3 regions of the Pedobacter sp. AW31-3R genome follow, and region 1 is predicted to be linked to each of the others. Evidence: riboswitches for the same ligand, from Rfam matches in the RefSeq annotation. Region 1 holds a riboswitch; each other region holds the start of a gene.

Region 1 (5,744 bases):
TTATTCAATTCATCAGCTGACTTTATGTGATAAGCTTTACGCTATTATTTTAAATATAATTTGATTACCTACACAGTGTTTGATCACGTTTTAATCTGCATACTGGTCTTTCCCAAAATTGTCGCTGTACATTTTTAATTTGGCTTTAAGAATTTTACGGGCAACATGGATCCTGGTTTTGACAGTGCCAATTGGTATTTGCAACTCATCGGCAATCTCATGATACTTAAAGCCCTCAAAGTATTTCGTAAACGGAATATAGTATTCAGCCGTCAGGGTACCCATCGCATTTTCAATGTCCTTTCTGACAAACTTTCCTTCTCCCTGATTACTTGATGCACTGCAGGAAAGCTGTACTGATGTCAGGTCTTCTGCAGTAGTTACCACAAGACGTTTTCTGACCATACTACGGTAATCATTGATAAATGTATTTTTCATTATCGTGAACATCCAGCCTTTTAAATTGGTTCCTTCTTTATAAAGCTGTACATAACGCAACGCCTTGATCAAGGTTTCTTGTACAAGATCATCGGCATCATCCGCATTCTGGGTAAATTTAAAGGCAAATTGGTTGAGTTGGGGGCGAAGTCCGCAGATTTGTGAATTAAATGATATGTTGTTCATAGGTAGATGTATATGTTTTTCACATTAAATTATACAACTGATATGCCAGTATGACCATTCTAATCAAAAGAAGAATAAAATGCTGAAAATTTTAAGTTTTCTATGCCAATTAAATTATTTCTTGGAGTTAAAGGCATAAAGGCCAAGATTTGGCCGGATTTTTATAAGCGCATATTTGTACTCCAATCTTGAATATTTCTAATGCTGAGTACTGTAAAATGCACAGCTCATCAAATTATTGTGGCAAATGTCAGAATAGGTTCTTTTTAAACAGTTATATTTTATGCTTAAGAATAACTGTGCCGGTAGTTTATGTATCTTATTTTATGGTTATACCAAATTATCGTATTCTCCGCTATGTGTAATAATCCTCTTGTCATGTGATTTCCTCTGGATGTTTCTCAGTGTATCCTAATGGACGACTCAAATGAAATAGTTGTCGGGAAGTATATTACAGCAGTAAATCAATGAAATATGATAAAGAGCAAAAAAGAGATTCAATTGCATTATTGATAATTTGAAGACAAATGACCTAAAAATCAACCAATTACTTTGGATTGTTGAAATATATAATTAATACTACTAAAAACATAGGAATTATAGTTTTAAATAGTATCTTTGTGCCATTAATAGAATACTTATCAAGAAAGGTGGAGGGAATGGCCCTGCGAAACCTTAGCAACCGTCCTCAGGGAAATGGTGCTAATTCCTTCCCGGTTTACCGGGGTAGTTAAGTCAGTTGAATGCTATAACATTAATGTTTATGATATGCAGGCACTTCTGATTTACAGGGGTGTTTTTTTTTAGGCTGAACCAAAAATAATTGACAAGTAGTATTTGAACTTTAATAAAAAGACCAATGAAAAAAACTTACAAATTAAATTTCGACGCGCTGGTAATCATTCCTGATCATCAAACTCTTCCCATGTGTTTGGAGACCTGTTGTTGCTGACAGCTCTATAACGAAGGGCTATCGCTGCCCAATCTGTAAAATTTACTAAAAGCTATAAAAAATCGCTCCCGTAGCGAATGGGAATACTATGCCCTGTTTTTTATGGCACTCATTAACTATTACCTAAATAAGATCATCATGTTCAACAAAATCAGGCTGACAGTAATATTGTTATTGCTGCTGCTTTCACAATTTTCACAGGCACAGCAGATCGTTGCATCAGGCGCCGTGAAATCTTCAACAGGGGAAACTTTACCTGGTGTCTCGATCCTCGTAAAAGGAACGAAACAGGTCGTAACGACCGATGCAAACGGAAAGTTTTCTATCTCATTAACGGGTAAAAGTACACTTGTACTTTCCTTTATCGGGTTTTCTTCAACGGAGATCGTAGTGGATAAGAATGCCGGAAATCTAAATATCATTCTTAAAGAAAATGAAAATGCGCTGAATGAAGTTGTGGTCACGGCACTTGGCATTTCCAGGCAAAAGAAGTCACTGGGATATGCCGTTCAGGAACTCAAAGGTGATAACCTGACAGAAGCTAAGGAAACGAATCTGGTGAATGCCCTTGCCGGAAAGATTGCTGGTGTGAGGGTAACCAATAGCCAGGGAGATATGGGATCTTCCAGGATCGTGATCCGTGGCGAAACTTCCATTTCCGGAAATAACCAGCCTCTTTTTGTGGTAGATGGAATTCCGGTGGATAACTCGCAGCTGAATTCAGCCGGTGCAAGGGATTATGCCAATACCATTTCAGATATCAATCCCAATGATATTGAGTCGATGAGTGTACTTAAAGGCCCCAATGCCGCAGCACTTTATGGTTCCAGGGCAGCAGCAGGGGTAATCCTGATCAAGACGAAATCGGGCAAATCTCAGCAAGGCCTGGGAATTAATTTCAATTCTAACGCAGTGATGGAAAGTTTGCTGACCCTTCCGGAATACCAAAATGCATTCGGACAAGGTTCTGAAGGAAAGTTCAGTTATGTAGATGGTAAAGGTGCAGGAATAAACGATGGGGTGGATGAAAGCTGGGGCCCTAAACTGGATGGCCGTTTGATCCCCCAGTTTTATTCTAATGGAGAGGCTGTTCCTTTTGTCGCGCATCCTGATAACGTGCGGGATTTCTTCCAGACAGGCTATGCATTGACAAATGGGATTTCTATTGCTGATGCCAGCGGAAAGATCGATTACCGCTTGTCTTATAATAACCTGAAACAGGTGGGTATTGTACCGAACTCTGGTCAGGGGAAGAACTCTTTTGCTTTAAACACGACCCTGAGGTTAACCCCTAAGCTGACCATTACTGCAAATGCGAATTACAGTAAGCTTTCATCCGATAATCTGCCGGGAACAGGCGGATCAAGGTCGACCAGTACCATGCTGCAGTTTGCCTGGTTCGGAAGACAGGTGGATATCAACCGTCTGAAGGATTATAAAGATGAGAATGGCAATACCTTTAACTGGAATAACAGTTATTATAGTAATCCTTATTGGGTAGCCTATGAAAATACCGTATCTCAAAACAGGAACAGGCTGATTGGTAGTGTGGGATTAAATTATAAGATTATTGAAGGACTGAATTTTAACTTCCGCTCGGGAACAGATTATTACAATGACCGCCGTAAAATCAGGATCGCCTACGGGACTAATGGTACGCCATTCGGTTCGTATACAGAAAGTGCATTTACCGTAAATGAAAACAATACCGATGCGACTTTAAATTATACCAAACAATTCAATTCGGATTTCAGCTTTGAAGCCCTGATTGGTAGCAATATCCGTTCGCGGTATATTGAGCAGAATGACCAGAGCGCCCCAAGACTGGCCATCGCCGGTTTGTATACTTTAAATAATTCCAGAGACCCGCTTACTTCATCCAATATTTACAGCGACCTGAAATCGTATAGTGGATACGCATCAGGACAAGTTGGTTTCAGAAACTACCTGTTCGTGAATGTTACTGCCCGTAACGACTGGTCTTCAACTTTACCCGCGAAAAACAGGTCATATTTTTATCCTTCCTTTAATGGAAGTCTGGTGCTGACTGAAGCTTTTGATATCAAGAGTAATTTCCTTGATTATGCAAAAATCCGTGGCGGCTGGTCGAAGGTGGGTAAAGATGCAGATCCGTACCGTTTGCAAAATACCTATGTGTTCGGTGCGCCATTTGGTACCAACCCACAGCTTACCCCTTCAGCAACTGATTTGAATCCTGATCTTAAGCCGGAAACCACTACGTCTTCTGAGATTGGTGCAGAGGCTGTATTATTAGATAAAAGATTACGCCTTGATGTGAGTTTATACAATACGAACAGTTACGACCAGATCCTGAGCGTTGATGTGAGTCAGAGTACTGGTTTCCGCTCGAAATTAATGAATGCAGGTAAGATCAATAATAAAGGAATTGAAATCCAGTTGGGTGTAACCCCAGTTAGGTCTGCCTTCAAATGGGATATTGATCTGAATTATGCAGCGAACAGGAGTAAGGTGATTGAACTGGATAAAGAAGGTTTGTTACAAAATTATGTGGTGGCTACAAGTTCTGCACAGGTGATTGCTGCCGTAGGGCAACCTTATGGTACGCTTTTCGGTAATGCTTACCTGAGAAACAGCAATGGTGAGATTGTGGTGAATGCCACTGGGGCACCACAAACTGATCCGACTAAAAAAGTGCTGGGTAAATATACGCCCGACTGGATTGGTGGGATTTCAAATACCTTCAGTTATAAAGGATGGAGCCTTGGCGTGTTGGTTGACGCAAGTTTTGGCGGCTCTATTTACAACGGCACCTATGCTACAGGAACCTATACAGGGGTTCTGGCGTCGACACTTCCGGGCAGAGCGGCAGAATATGGGGGAATTTCTTATTACTATCCGGGTAACCTGAAAGCCAACGGAACAGTGAAACTGGAAACAGGTACAGCCGCTCCTGAGGGGGTAACCGTGTATGACGATGGAATTATTTTCAATGGGGTGACCGCCGATGGAAAGCGCAATGAAAAAATACTTCCTGCACAGCAATATTATAAGTCATTCCGCACAATTGATGAAGCAAATATTTTTGATGCTTCCTATGTCAAATTGCGTGAGGTAAAACTGACTTATAACCTTCCGTCTAAACTGGTTCATTCCTTAAGCCTTCAGGGCGTATCTGTCGCACTCGTAGGGCGCAATCTTGCGATTCTCCACCGCAACACTACAGATATTGATCCGGAAGTTGCCTTCAATACCGGTAATGGCCAGGGATTGGAAAGTCTGTCTAATCCAACTACACGCACCTACGGTGTCAACCTGAATATCAAATTTTAATACAACCTGTCATGAAAAAGAATAGACTCTATATATTTGCTGCATTTGCCCTTTTCCTTGCTTCCTGCAGCAAAGAGCTGGATGAGATTAATATCAATCCCAATGCAACTGAAAATGCACAACCGGATTACCTGTTAACCGGTGCGATCAAAAATACTGCAGATACCTATTGGGGAACAACCAATAATATGAATTCCAGCCTGCTGTTCGCACAGCACTGGGCAAAAGTGCAATATACGGAAGAGGACCGTTTCGTGTTCTCCAACAGCAGTTTCACGGCCTTGTGGTCTACTGGTTATTCACAAAGTATCACCGGTTTTAACAAGATTATTGAAATTGGGACGAGCACCGACAACTCCAATTACAGGGGAGTGGCTTTAACGCTGAGATCATGGGTGTTCCTGTTGCTTACAGATGCTTATGGCGATGTGCCTTATAATGAAGCCGGAAAGCTGAAACAATTTATTACACCAGCCTATGATAAACAGAAGGATGTATATTATGGATTGCTTGATGATCTGAAGGCGGCGAAAACAGCATTGGATCCTGCAGGAAAAACGATTGCAGGCGATATCATTTACAGTGGCAATATCGACAAATGGAAGAAATTTGCAAATTCCCTGAGATTGCGGATTGCGCTTCGCATTGCTGACCGTGAGCCGGTAAAAGCACAGCAGGTAATTGATGAGATTAAAGCGGATGGGGATCTGTATATCAGTGATAATACAGAAATTGCACAGCTGATTTATCAGATTTCACCACAGCAGAATCCGGTGAGTGCACAGTTTGATACACGTGACGATTACAGGATCAGCAAGACAATTGTGGATAAGCTGTTCGGCCTGAGTGATCCGCG
Region 2 (5,744 bases), 1.6 Mb from region 1:
ACCTTGACAATGCAGCGACCACCCCTTTAAGCAGAGAAGTTTTTCAGGCTATGGAGCCTTTTATTTTCGAAAACTTCGGTAATCCCTCTTCCTCGCATTCCTACGGGAGGCAGGCAAGGAAGGCTATTGAAGAATCCAGGAAGACAATTGCTGATTTACTGAACACCAACCCTTCACAGATTATTTTCACTTCCGGTGGTACGGAAGCTGACAATACGGCGATCATTTCCGCTATCCGGTCTAATGGGATTCGCCTTGCCATTACTACTCCTTTAGAACACCATGCCGTATTACATACCCTGGAATCCCTGAAACGTACAGGGGAGATCGAGTTGGTCTACCTGAGTCATGACCATAAAGGAAACTTGTCTATCCGGGAACTGGAACAATTGCTTTCTACCGGGGACAGGGCATTGGTATCCATCATGCATGGAAACAATGAAATTGGGAACCTTAACGAAATTGAATCTATTGCTGAAGTCTGTTGTAGGTACGACGCTATATTTCACACCGATACGGTACAAACCATGGGACAATACCGTTATGATACCCAACAATTGCAGGCAGATTTCCTGGTTGGTTCTGCACATAAGTTCCATGGCCCAAAGGGAGTAGGTTTCCTTTACAGCAGCGCGGCCAGTCAGATTACCCCTTTAATTAATGGAGGTGCCCAGGAACGAGGACAAAGGAGCGGTACAGAAAATGTCTCCGGGATTGTAGGACTGGCAAAAGCCCTTGAGCTAAGTTATGCCAATGCCGGGGTTTACCATCAACATATCACCCATCTTAAACAGAAAATGATAAAGGATTTATTTTACAGGATTCCGGGAATCAGATTCAACGGAAATTCAGCAGAGCACAACAGTTTGAAAACGGTGCTGAGCGTTTCATTGCCCGATCAGGCAAACGGACTTTCACCCATATCTTATCTCGACCAGCTCGATATCTGTGTGTCAGGCGGCAGCGCCTGCACCAGTGGATCCGGTTCGCATGTGTTAAAGGCTCTTGGAGACCAGCAGGGACGCACCACCATCCGTTTCTCTTTCAGCAGGTACAATACTGAAGCAGAAATTGATGAGGCAGTGAACCAGCTGGCCAATCTGTATGTGCATGAAACACTCACTGAAATGCGTGCAGTCTGCTAGAATCATATTTTAATACCTTGATATACATAGGTATAACAATTAATACTACTAAATTAGTAGTATTAATTGCAGAAGTGATTTATCCTTCTTATATTTATAAAAAATAATTGACAAAAAACTAAAACTCTCATTATGATATCCATCATACAACTTCCTGAAAGCTTTCTGAAATCTTACTCAGATAAAGTCATGCGTTGTTGTTGTTGCTCCTAAACCAAAATCATGGCTTCCTCCTAAAAAGGTTATTCTTTCAAATATTCTTATTTAAAATCCTGGTACCCCGGGGCATTTTGATAGAGTATTATGGTGGTCATGTATTCTGGTCAAATAAGTTGCCGGGGTATCAGGAAGGCGCCTAACTAATCACCACCACTAGTTAGGTTTTTACTCTAATTAATCACCACCATTAATTAGTTGATTTATACAGAAGAAGGGAGAGTCAGTCTCGTTGAACTTCTAGCAACTTTCCGTAGGAAAAAGTGCTCAAACTGATCTGGAAACAGATTATAAATTAACCCATAACAGGTTACACTTCGTTTCATGTGAATCCATGTATAGGCTCAACCGGTATTTGCCGGAGGGTATTGTGCTGGATCGGCCTGGACAGGAAAACTTGTTATTAAAAACTATTAAAATATAGTGTTTAAATTAATAACGATGATGATGAAAACTACAATTTCCTCGAAAATTGCGTGCCTGATGACCTCAGTAGTCCTACTGGGGGGAACGGTATCCGCAAAAGATTCAAAGCCTTTTCCGAAGGAAGGAATATGGCGTGGTGTGTTTAGTGTAAGTGAATCGAAAGTTCCGTTTAATTTTGAATTTAAGGGCAAGGATCCGAAAACAGCCGTGTTGACACTGATCAACGGGTCGAGGCGTGACGATTTTCATGTGGAGCGTCTTGGGGAGGATTCTATCTATGTGAAGATGAATACCTATGATGCTGCACTTGTGGCAAAACTGGAAGATAATGGTACACTGACCGGGGAATACCGGAGTCTGGTTCCTGGATTCAGGGGCAATTCTTTGCCTTTTGTCGCAGAATACGGTAAAAATTACCGGTTTGTAGCCCCTGGAAAGGAGGTGGCACCCAGCCATGATATTTCCGGTAAATGGGAGATTAAAACCTATACCAAGGAAGCGGTGCCAGCCTCTATTGCTTTACTGAAACAGACCGGCAATAAACTGACCGGAGTAATTATGACCGTAGTAGGCGATACGCGGGAGCTGGAAGGAACAGTACAGGGCGATGAGTTTGAATTGTCGGGATTTACCGGTCCCAGTCCTTTTATTGTCAGGGGTAAGATCAATGATGACAACAGTATCTCCGGAGAACAGGGATTTGGAATCTATAAGAACCTGAAGTTCGACGGACAACGCAATGAGAAAGCTGAACTGCCGGATCCCTACAAACTGACTTTCCTGAAAGAAGGATACAAAAAACTGGACTTTACTTTTCCGGATTTGAATGGAAAAAAAGTCTCCCTGAGTGATGACAAGTATAAAGGTAAAGTGGTGATTATAGAGACGATCGGTACCTGGTGTCCGAACTGTACCGATCAGACCGTTTTCCTTGCCCCATGGTTCAAGAAGAACCAGAAGCGTGGGGTGGAAGCCATCGCTATTGGCTTTGAGCAAAAAGATGATCTGGAGTATGCAAAATATACACTGGGCGTGCTGAAAAAGAAATATGGAATTACCTATGATGTTCTTTTCGGCGGGATTGCCGATAAAAAAATAGTTGCTGAAAAACTGCCGGCACTGAATAAGTTTGTTGCTTTTCCCACAACGATCATTATTGACAGGAAAGGTGAGGTGAGGGAAATTTATACCGGATATACCGGAACAGTCACCGGTAAATATTTTGAAGAGTATGAGAAGAAATTCAATAAGGTACTGGATGAACTGATTGCTGAACCGGTGCCGGAACTGGCTTCTGCCAGAACGGTCAACGGAAAATAAGGAATATTTAAGTTCTGTTTTAACAAATATTTACAGTCTATTTTAACCCATTTAAAGGTTTAACCGGTTGGTTGACCTACACGCTTAATCTCTTTTTGATATGAAAAATCATGTGTATAAAATACAGGTGCTGGCCCTTGCTACGCTTATTTCTTCCTCTTCACTGGCCTTCAGCAAGCACCCGGATGATCCGAAGGGAAACAGGAAATTTATTAAGGAAGGCATCTGGCGGGGTGTTTTCAAAGTAAGTGAAAGCGAAGTGCCTTTTAATTTTGAGCTGAAAGGTAAAGATGCAGAACATGCCACGTTTACGCTGCTCAATGGAACCAGGAGAGATGATTTCCATATCCAGTACCTGGGTAAGGATTCACTTTTCATCAAGATGAATACCTATGATGCTGCGCTGGTGGCAAAGATTGAAAGTGATGGTAAGATCAGTGGTGAATACAGGAGCCTGGTTCCGGGACTTCGGGGAAATGCCTTGCCTTTCACAGCAGAGCAGGGGAAATCTTACCGTTTCGTAGAGCCGGGTAAAGATATCGCACCTGCAGCGAACCTGAGCGGAAAATGGGAGTTCAAAGGTTTCTCTAAAGAAGCGGTGCCGAATAAGGTAGCGATACTGAAACAGGTAGGCAACAAACTGACCGGTGTCATCATGCAGGTGACCGGCGATAGCCGCGAACTGGAAGGAACAGTACAGGGCAATCAGTTTGTCCTCTCCGGATTTAGCGGGCCAAGTCCGAAAATCTACAGGGGAACCATCAATGAAGACGGAACATTATCCGGTGAAATTAGTCAGGGGATCTATGACAATCTGAAATTTACCGGCGTGAAAGACGGGAAAGCGGAATTGCCGGATCCCTATACACTCACTTCCCTGAAACCAGGATTGAAGAAGCTGGCTTTTACTTTTCCCGACCTGGATGGAAAGCCTGTTTCCTTAACAGATGAGAAGTACAAAGGGAAAGTCGTGATTGTAGAGCTGGTAGGTACCTGGTGCCCGAACTGCACTGATCAGACCATCTTCCTGTCGCCATGGTTCAATAAAAATAAAGACCGTGGGGTAGAGGCCATCGCTATCGGTTTTGAACAAAAGGATGATCTTGAATATGGCAAATATACCCTGGGTAAACTGCGCGATAAGTACAATATCAAGTATGATATCTTGTTCGGGGGACTGGCTGACAAGCGTCTGGTGGCAGACAAGTTACCGGCCTTAAATAAATTCATTGCTTATCCCACAACGATCATTATCGACCGCAAAGGAGAAGTCAGGGAAATTTATACCGGATATACCGGTACGGTTACCGGGCAGTACTATGCCGACTATGAGAAAAAGTTCAACAAGGTACTGGATGAACTGATTGCTGAGCCGATACCTTCTGTGAGCGCTGCCAATGCCCCGGTGACAGGAAAATAATACCTAAACGATTTAAACATACCTACTAATTCTAATCACATGAAACAAATTACCACCCTGGCTGCAGCAGCAACCGTTTTTGTTCTTTCTTCTTTTACGATTGTCCATTCGCTGGTTCCGCAGCAGCAACAGGCTTATTGGGAACAGGCAGCCTCCAAAGCGGAGTCTTTTAAAGTGGATGCCACCCATAGCAAGCTGACCTGGCTGGCTAAAAAAGTTACCGGAGAACATGCCGGAACGATTAATGTAAGCGCGGGGGCACTGACTGTCGAAAACAATGTATTAAAAGGTGGCAGCTTTGACCTGGATACCAAGTCGATTACAGTGACAGATATTGAAGATAAGGAAGCCAATGGCAAATTGCTGGGACACCTCAAAAGTGACGATTTCTTTGCTGTAGAGAAATTCGGAACAGCCAGGTTCGTGATTACCTCTGCAGTTACCAAAGGGGCTGGAGCCTACCTGATTAAAGGGAATCTTACCATAAAGGGAATCACCAATGAAGTGAGTTTCCCAGCCAGTGTAACGGTAAGTAACAATAAACTGTCGGCCAATGCGAAGATTGTGGTGGACAGGACGAAGTATGACATCAAATTCAGGTCTAAAAGTTTTTTTGAGAACCTGGGTGATAAGACTATCGCAGATGACTTTGAACTCAACATTCAGCTTGTGGCAAATAAGTAAGTGTTGGTTTTATTTGGTTGGATACCGGGCAGGACATCTTCTGCCCGGTCCTTAATACACCGGATAGCATTTACATTTTTTGACCTTACAGAAGAAAATACAATGAAAAGAACCAAACTCATGATTTTTGTGGTGATGACCAGTCTGGTATTCATTATCGCCGGTTTTGGTGCGGATGACCCCGAATTGATCAACAGTAAAGAACGGCTGGGAGAGAAGTTGTTTTTTGATCCTATATTATCAAAAGATAAGTCTATCAGCTGTGCTTCCTGCCATAAGCCAGAATTTGCATTTGCCGATACCGCGGTAGTCAGCATTGGTGTAGGCGGTGCAAAAGGATTGAGAAATTCTCCTTCGGTCACCAATCTTTCCGGCCGGCCGAATCTTTTCTGGGATGGCCGCGCTTCTTCCCTGGAAGACCAGGCCTTACAGCCAATCATTAATCCTATAGAAATGAACCTGCCCATTGCCGAGGCACTGGAAAGGCTGCAGAATGATAAAACTTACGCCGTTTTATTTCAGCAGATTTTCAA
Region 3 (5,744 bases), 1.1 Mb from region 1:
TCAGCGGCTGCTACCTGACCGGAGATCAGCGCTGGCGGAACACCGGGACCAGGGACAGTCAGCTGACCTGTATAAAACATATTCTTTATTTTTTTATTTCTCAGGGAAGGTTTCAGCACTGCCGTTTGACTAAGGGTATTGGCAAGGCCATAGGCATTTCCCTTACAGCCATTGTAATCATTGACAAAATCGTTGATGCAGTACGTCCGCTTATAGGTAATCTGTTCTTTGAAAGTTTCTCCGCAATAGGTCTCCATACGCCTGATGATCCCATCGAAATAATGTTCCCGCATTTCGGGCGTATCGCTCAACCCTGTCGCTACAGGAACAAGGATAAATAGATTTTCCATTCCCTCTGGTGCGACAGTATCATCTGTTTTTGAAGGGCAGCAGGTGTAAAAAAGCGGACGGTCAGGCCAGCGCGGCTCAGTGTAGATCGCTTCAGCATGCTGCTTGAAATCAGCATCAAAAAAGAGGTTATGGTGAAGCAGTTTACCCAGTTTTTTACTTACGCCTACATAGTAAATGAGGCAGGAGGGTGCAAATGTTTTTTTATCCCAATAGGAGGAACTGTAGTTCCTGTATTTTTCTTCCAGCAGTTGCTGTTCTACATGGTGATAATCAGCCGAAGCAATCAAACCATCCGTATATTGCTGCCCGGCACTGGTCTGCAATCCGGAAACCAGGCCCTTGCTTACTTCAATATGGCTGACCTGTATCCCAGTCTGAAATTCAACCCCGAGTGAAGAAGCCAGGTCTTTCATTCCATTCACGATCTGGTACATGCCCCCCACCGGATACCATGTGCCCTGTACAATAGCCGAATAGTTCATCATCGTATAAAGTGCAGGAATCTTATTCGCCATGGCTCCCAGAAACAACACGGGGAACTCCATCAGCGCAACAAGACGTTCATCTTTGAAATAGCTGCGCACATAACTGCTGACCGAACTGAAAATATTGGCATTGAGCATGCCTTTAATGACATTCATATTCGCATATTCCATCCAGGAAAAGGCAGGCTTATAGACCAGGTCTTTCATACCTACCTGGTACTTAAACTCAGCTTCACTGAGGAATTTACGCAATTTGTCTGCACTGCCCGCCTCGATATTTTCGAAGACTTCCATCAGTTCATCCACACTTGCGGGTATTTCCATCACCTCCCCTTCAGCGAAAATAATCTGAAACCCGGGATCAAGCTTTTTTAGTTCATAATAATCGCCCGCAGATTTTCCGAACTGCGAGAAAAAATTTTCAAAAATATCCGGCATCCAGTACCAACTGGGCCCCATGTCAAAAGTAAAACCATTGGCTTTATACATCCTTGCCCGGCCCCCAATACTTTCATTCTTTTCCAGCACATTTACCTCATGCCCTGCCTTCGCCATAAAACATGACGCTGCCAGTCCAGAAAAACCACTACCAATAATTGAAATTTTTGCCATAAATCAGAATCTTTCCACCATAAATAAATTCATCGGACAAAATATGATGAAGGTCATTAAAATAGTCATTTTATACCAGAATTGGCATAAAAAAAGCCAGCTGATCAGCTGGCCTTATAAAATCTGTGTGTATTTTTCTATTTTGCTGCTTTAGAAAAGTTCAAAACGATATATGCAGGCGAGCTGCCATATTCTACAGGTGACTTCAATACCAGGTTATCGCCGGTTGCTGCAGAAAGAATAATCCTGTACCCTTCACTTACATTTTTAGCTTTGTCACCTTCATATAATTTCTTAAACTGGAAGGTTTCATCAGCAGTACTTACAGACCAGAAGATATTCTGCGTTCTTGCAGGGCATTCCGCTGTTCCAGGCAACATGTATGTTCCGTTGCCACTGTTGGTTAAATTCCATGTACTTCCAATGAAACATTTGTAGGAAGCTTCGTCAAAAAGAGATTTTACACTGGATGCCGGTAAACCTTCAAAGGTAATATCATTTAAAACCCAGTTCCCTGTAACCGCACCCCTTCTTAAACTTGTTGATCCAGAACTGCTTTTGGTAGAAGAGCAGCTTTGTAACACCATTAATGAACTACATAAAATGGCAGCTATAACTAATATTCTTTTCATATACTTGTATTTTTCGAATCAACTTACATAAATCCTGCCAAAAAAATAAAAAACTTAAATTCTATGCATACAGAAACAATTGCTATACACGCTGGAAATTTAACACACAGTGCCACAGGCGATGTCACCCAGCCAATAAGTTTATCTACAACCTTCTTCAGGGATGAAAATGGCGGTTATCCTGGCGGACATATGTACAGCCGTGTCAGCAATCCCAATCGCTCTGCATTGGAAAAAGTACTCACGGAACTGGATAAAGGAGCCGATGCCTGTGCATTTTCTTCCGGCAATACCGCAGGCATGGCCATTTTTCAGGCCCTGGCTCCGGGCAGCCACATCATTGCTCCTGATGATATGTATTGGGGATTTAAAAAGCAGCTGCTTTCTATTTTTAAGGACACACTCAGTATAGATTTTATAGACCTTACAGATTCCGGATCAGTGGAAAGCTATATAAAGAGCAATACCGTACTGATCTGGGTCGAAACACCATCCAACCCCCTGTTAAAGATTACTGATATTGCGGCACTGGCGGAAATTGCACATCAACATCAGCTCATCCTGGCCTGTGACAGTACTTTTGCTTCCCCAAGTTTTCAAAGTCCGATTTTACATGGGGCAGATATTGTGATGCATTCCTCCACCAAATATATTGGCGGACACAGTGATGTTCTTGGCGGGGTACTGGTTACTGCCGCACAGAATGAATTCTGGGAAAAAATCAGGAATATTCAACAGGTTGGCGGAGCTGTTCCCTCTCCATTCGACTGCTTTCTGCTGTTGAGAAGTATCAAAACTTTGGCTTACCGGATGAGGGGACACAATGAAAACGGAATGGCTTTCGCTTCTTATCTTGAAAAGCATCCAAAAATTGAAGCCGTTTATTATCCGGGCTTACCTTCACATCCGCAGCATGAAATTGCCAAGAAACAAATGAGCGGATTTGGCGGCATGTTATCTGTACTGATCAAGGGAGATGCTGAAAATGCAAAGAAAGTAGTGAACAAGGTAAAACTGTTTGCTCAGGCCACCAGTCTGGGTGGGGTGGAAAGCCTTATTGAACACCGCGCTTCCGTGGAAGGCCCTGGCACCAAAACGCCACAGAATTTAATTCGGATATCTGTAGGACTTGAGCATATCGACGATATTATAGCCGATTTTGAGCACGCTTTAGGCGAATAAAGACTGATTCCGCTGCTCTGCACCAACCGGTAAAAACAATTATGATGTTAATCTTCAAATATTTATCTATTTTTCAGAATAAAATTTTGAAGATTAACATAATAAATCTACATTTGTAACATCATAGCGAAAGCTATTCAAGTCAACCCTCCAAAAAAAGGTTTGATTTATAAAGAAGTGGCGAGAGACAGGCTCCCTGACCCACTGGCAACCCTCCCGAAAGGAGAAGGTGCCAATTCCTGACCAGTTAGCCTATTGCTTTCTGGAAAGATAAATTAAAGCAAAATGAAAAGAAAACGCATTCAATCGCCATACAGCGGACATCCTTATTTAAATTTCAATACCCTGCAACACTGTGTAATGATGCATATGTGCTGTTGCATAGACTAGTTTAGAAATCTTCCCTTGTCTCTTTAATTCAACAGGAAGGCCTCTATGAAGAGGTACGCTATGTCCTTACGCCATATCCAGCGGATATCTGCCGGGACTCCCCTAGCCCACAAACAAATTTAAATTTAACACAGAAATCATGTCAGCTAACTATAAATTCGAAACCCTTCAACTTCATGCCGGCCAGGAAATAGACCCTACAACAGGATCCAGAGCCGTACCTATCTACCAAACGACTTCTTACGGCTTTAAAAACTCTGAACACGGCGCAAATTTATTCGCCCTTAAAGAGTTTGGAAATATCTATACCCGAATCATGAACCCTACCACAGACGTTTTTGAAAAACGTGTGGCAGCACTGGAAGGCGGAATTGCAGGACTCGCCGTGGCATCGGGACAGGCAGCCCAGTTTATTGCATTAAACAATATCCTTGAAGCAGGGGACAATTTCGTTTCCTCTTCTCATTTATATGGAGGCAGTTACAACCAGTTTAAAGTTGCCTTTAAACGTCTGGGTATCGAAGTTAGATTTGCCAATCCTGACAATTTTCAGGAAATCGAATCAAAAATCGACGAAAACACCAAGGCACTTTACCTGGAAACTATAGGAAACCCTTCTTTCAGTATTCCTGATTTTGAGCAAATCGCATTGATTGCGCAAAAACACGACCTTCCTTTAATCGTAGACAATACTTTCGGTGCTGCCGGATACTTGTTTAAACCACTGGAACATGGTGCACATGTGGTGGTACAATCTGCTACCAAATGGATTGGCGGACATGGTACCAGTATTGGCGGAGTGATTGTTGACGGAGGAACCTATAATTGGGGAAATGGTAAATTTAAACAGTTTACTACACCTTCAGAAGGTTACCATGGACTGGTATTCAATGATGTATTCGGATTAAACAGCGATTTTGGAAATATTCAGTTCATTATCCGTGCAAGGGTAGAAGGTTTGCGTGATTTCGGGCCTGCACTGGCGCCTTTCAATTCCTTCCTGCTGCTACAGGGTTTGGAAACCTTATCCTTAAGGGTGCAGCGCCATGTGGACAATGCCCTGACACTGGCCACATGGCTGCAAAACCACGAGGCCGTGGCCAAAGTATATTATCCGGGACTGGAAAGCAGCCCCTACCATATCAATGCAAAAAAATACCTGAAAAATGGGTTTGGTGCCGTATTGTCCTTTGAACTTAACGGAGGAAAAGAAGCCGCTATTCAATTTGTTGATGCATTGGAACTGATCAGTCACCTGGCCAATGTTGGTGATGCAAAAACCCTAATTATTCAGCCTTCTGCCACCACGCACCAGCAGCTGAATGAAGAAGAACAACTTGCCGCGGGTGTCACCCCACAATTGTTACGTATTTCTGTAGGTATAGAACATATTGATGATATCATTGCGGATTTAGAACAGGCCTTTGGAAAAATTCAGGCATCCCTATAAAATATACAATTAAGCAGACCACAGCATAAGCATACAACAACAATGTCATCTACACACACATACCAACACACGAAGATTTTTAAACTGGAGAACGGAAAAAAACTACGTGGGTTGCAGGTTGCCTACCATACCTATGGAAAACTGAATGCCAAAAAAGACAATGTCATCTGGGCTTGCCATGCACTTACGGCGAATGCAGATGTACTGGACTGGTGGGAAGGCTTATTTGGTGCAAAGTCATTATTTAATCCTGAAGACCATTTTATCATCTGTGCAAATGTACTTGGCTCTCATTACGGAACCACAAATCCGTTGAGTACGGATCCGGTAACAGGTCTTCCTTATTACCTTTCTTTTCCTGAATTCACCATAAGGGACTTCGTTGGCGTCCATCAGCTGCTGGCCTCGCATCTGGGGATAGAGAAGATCAAAGTACTGATCGGTGGTTCCCTAGGGGGACAACAAGCAGTAGAATGGGCCATTGCCGAACCTAAAAAAATGGAGAACCTGATTCTCGTGGCGACCAATGCAGTCCACTCTCCATGGGGAATTGCATTCAATGAGAGTCAGCGACTGGCCATCAGCAGCGACCGTACTTTTTATGCACAAAAACCGGATGGCGGTTTAAAAGGATTAAAAGTG

Evidence for each region. Region 1 has a riboswitch for S-adenosylmethionine ahead of ACSBL2_RS13575 (SusC/RagA family TonB-linked outer membrane protein). Riboswitches for the same ligand answer to the same signal wherever they lie in the genome.
Region 2: it holds a riboswitch for S-adenosylmethionine, as region 1 does, so the genes downstream of both, ACSBL2_RS06920 (peroxiredoxin family protein) here and ACSBL2_RS13575 (SusC/RagA family TonB-linked outer membrane protein) in region 1, are expected to answer to the same signal.
Region 3: it holds a riboswitch for S-adenosylmethionine, as region 1 does, so the genes downstream of both, ACSBL2_RS18140 (O-acetylhomoserine aminocarboxypropyltransferase/cysteine synthase family protein) here and ACSBL2_RS13575 (SusC/RagA family TonB-linked outer membrane protein) in region 1, are expected to answer to the same signal.

What each region holds. Positions count from the first base shown of each region.
Region 1 is NZ_CP197475.1:3,302,263-3,308,006, forward strand. Features, by position in the region: gene ACSBL2_RS13570 (RNA polymerase sigma factor) at 91-624, opposite strand; SAM riboswitch class I at 1,260-1,361, shown strand; gene ACSBL2_RS13575 (SusC/RagA family TonB-linked outer membrane protein) at 1,679-4,888, shown strand; gene ACSBL2_RS13580 (SusD/RagB family nutrient-binding outer membrane lipoprotein) at 4,900-5,744, shown strand, end outside.
Region 2 is NZ_CP197475.1:1,681,018-1,686,761, forward strand. Features, by position in the region: gene ACSBL2_RS06915 (cysteine desulfurase family protein) at 1-1,145, shown strand, start outside; SAM riboswitch class I at 1,562-1,658, shown strand; gene ACSBL2_RS06920 (peroxiredoxin family protein) at 1,845-3,107, shown strand; gene ACSBL2_RS06925 (peroxiredoxin family protein) at 3,208-4,527, shown strand; gene ACSBL2_RS06930 (YceI family protein) at 4,567-5,211, shown strand; gene ACSBL2_RS06935 (cytochrome-c peroxidase) at 5,314-5,744, shown strand, end outside.
Region 3 is NZ_CP197475.1:4,413,189-4,418,932, forward strand. Features, by position in the region: gene ACSBL2_RS18125 (phytoene desaturase family protein) at 1-1,448, opposite strand, end outside; gene ACSBL2_RS18130 (hypothetical protein) at 1,586-2,080, opposite strand; gene ACSBL2_RS18135 (trans-sulfuration enzyme family protein) at 2,144-3,262, shown strand; SAM riboswitch class I at 3,427-3,539, shown strand; gene ACSBL2_RS18140 (O-acetylhomoserine aminocarboxypropyltransferase/cysteine synthase family protein) at 3,792-5,102, shown strand; gene ACSBL2_RS18145 (homoserine O-acetyltransferase family protein) at 5,145-5,744, shown strand, end outside.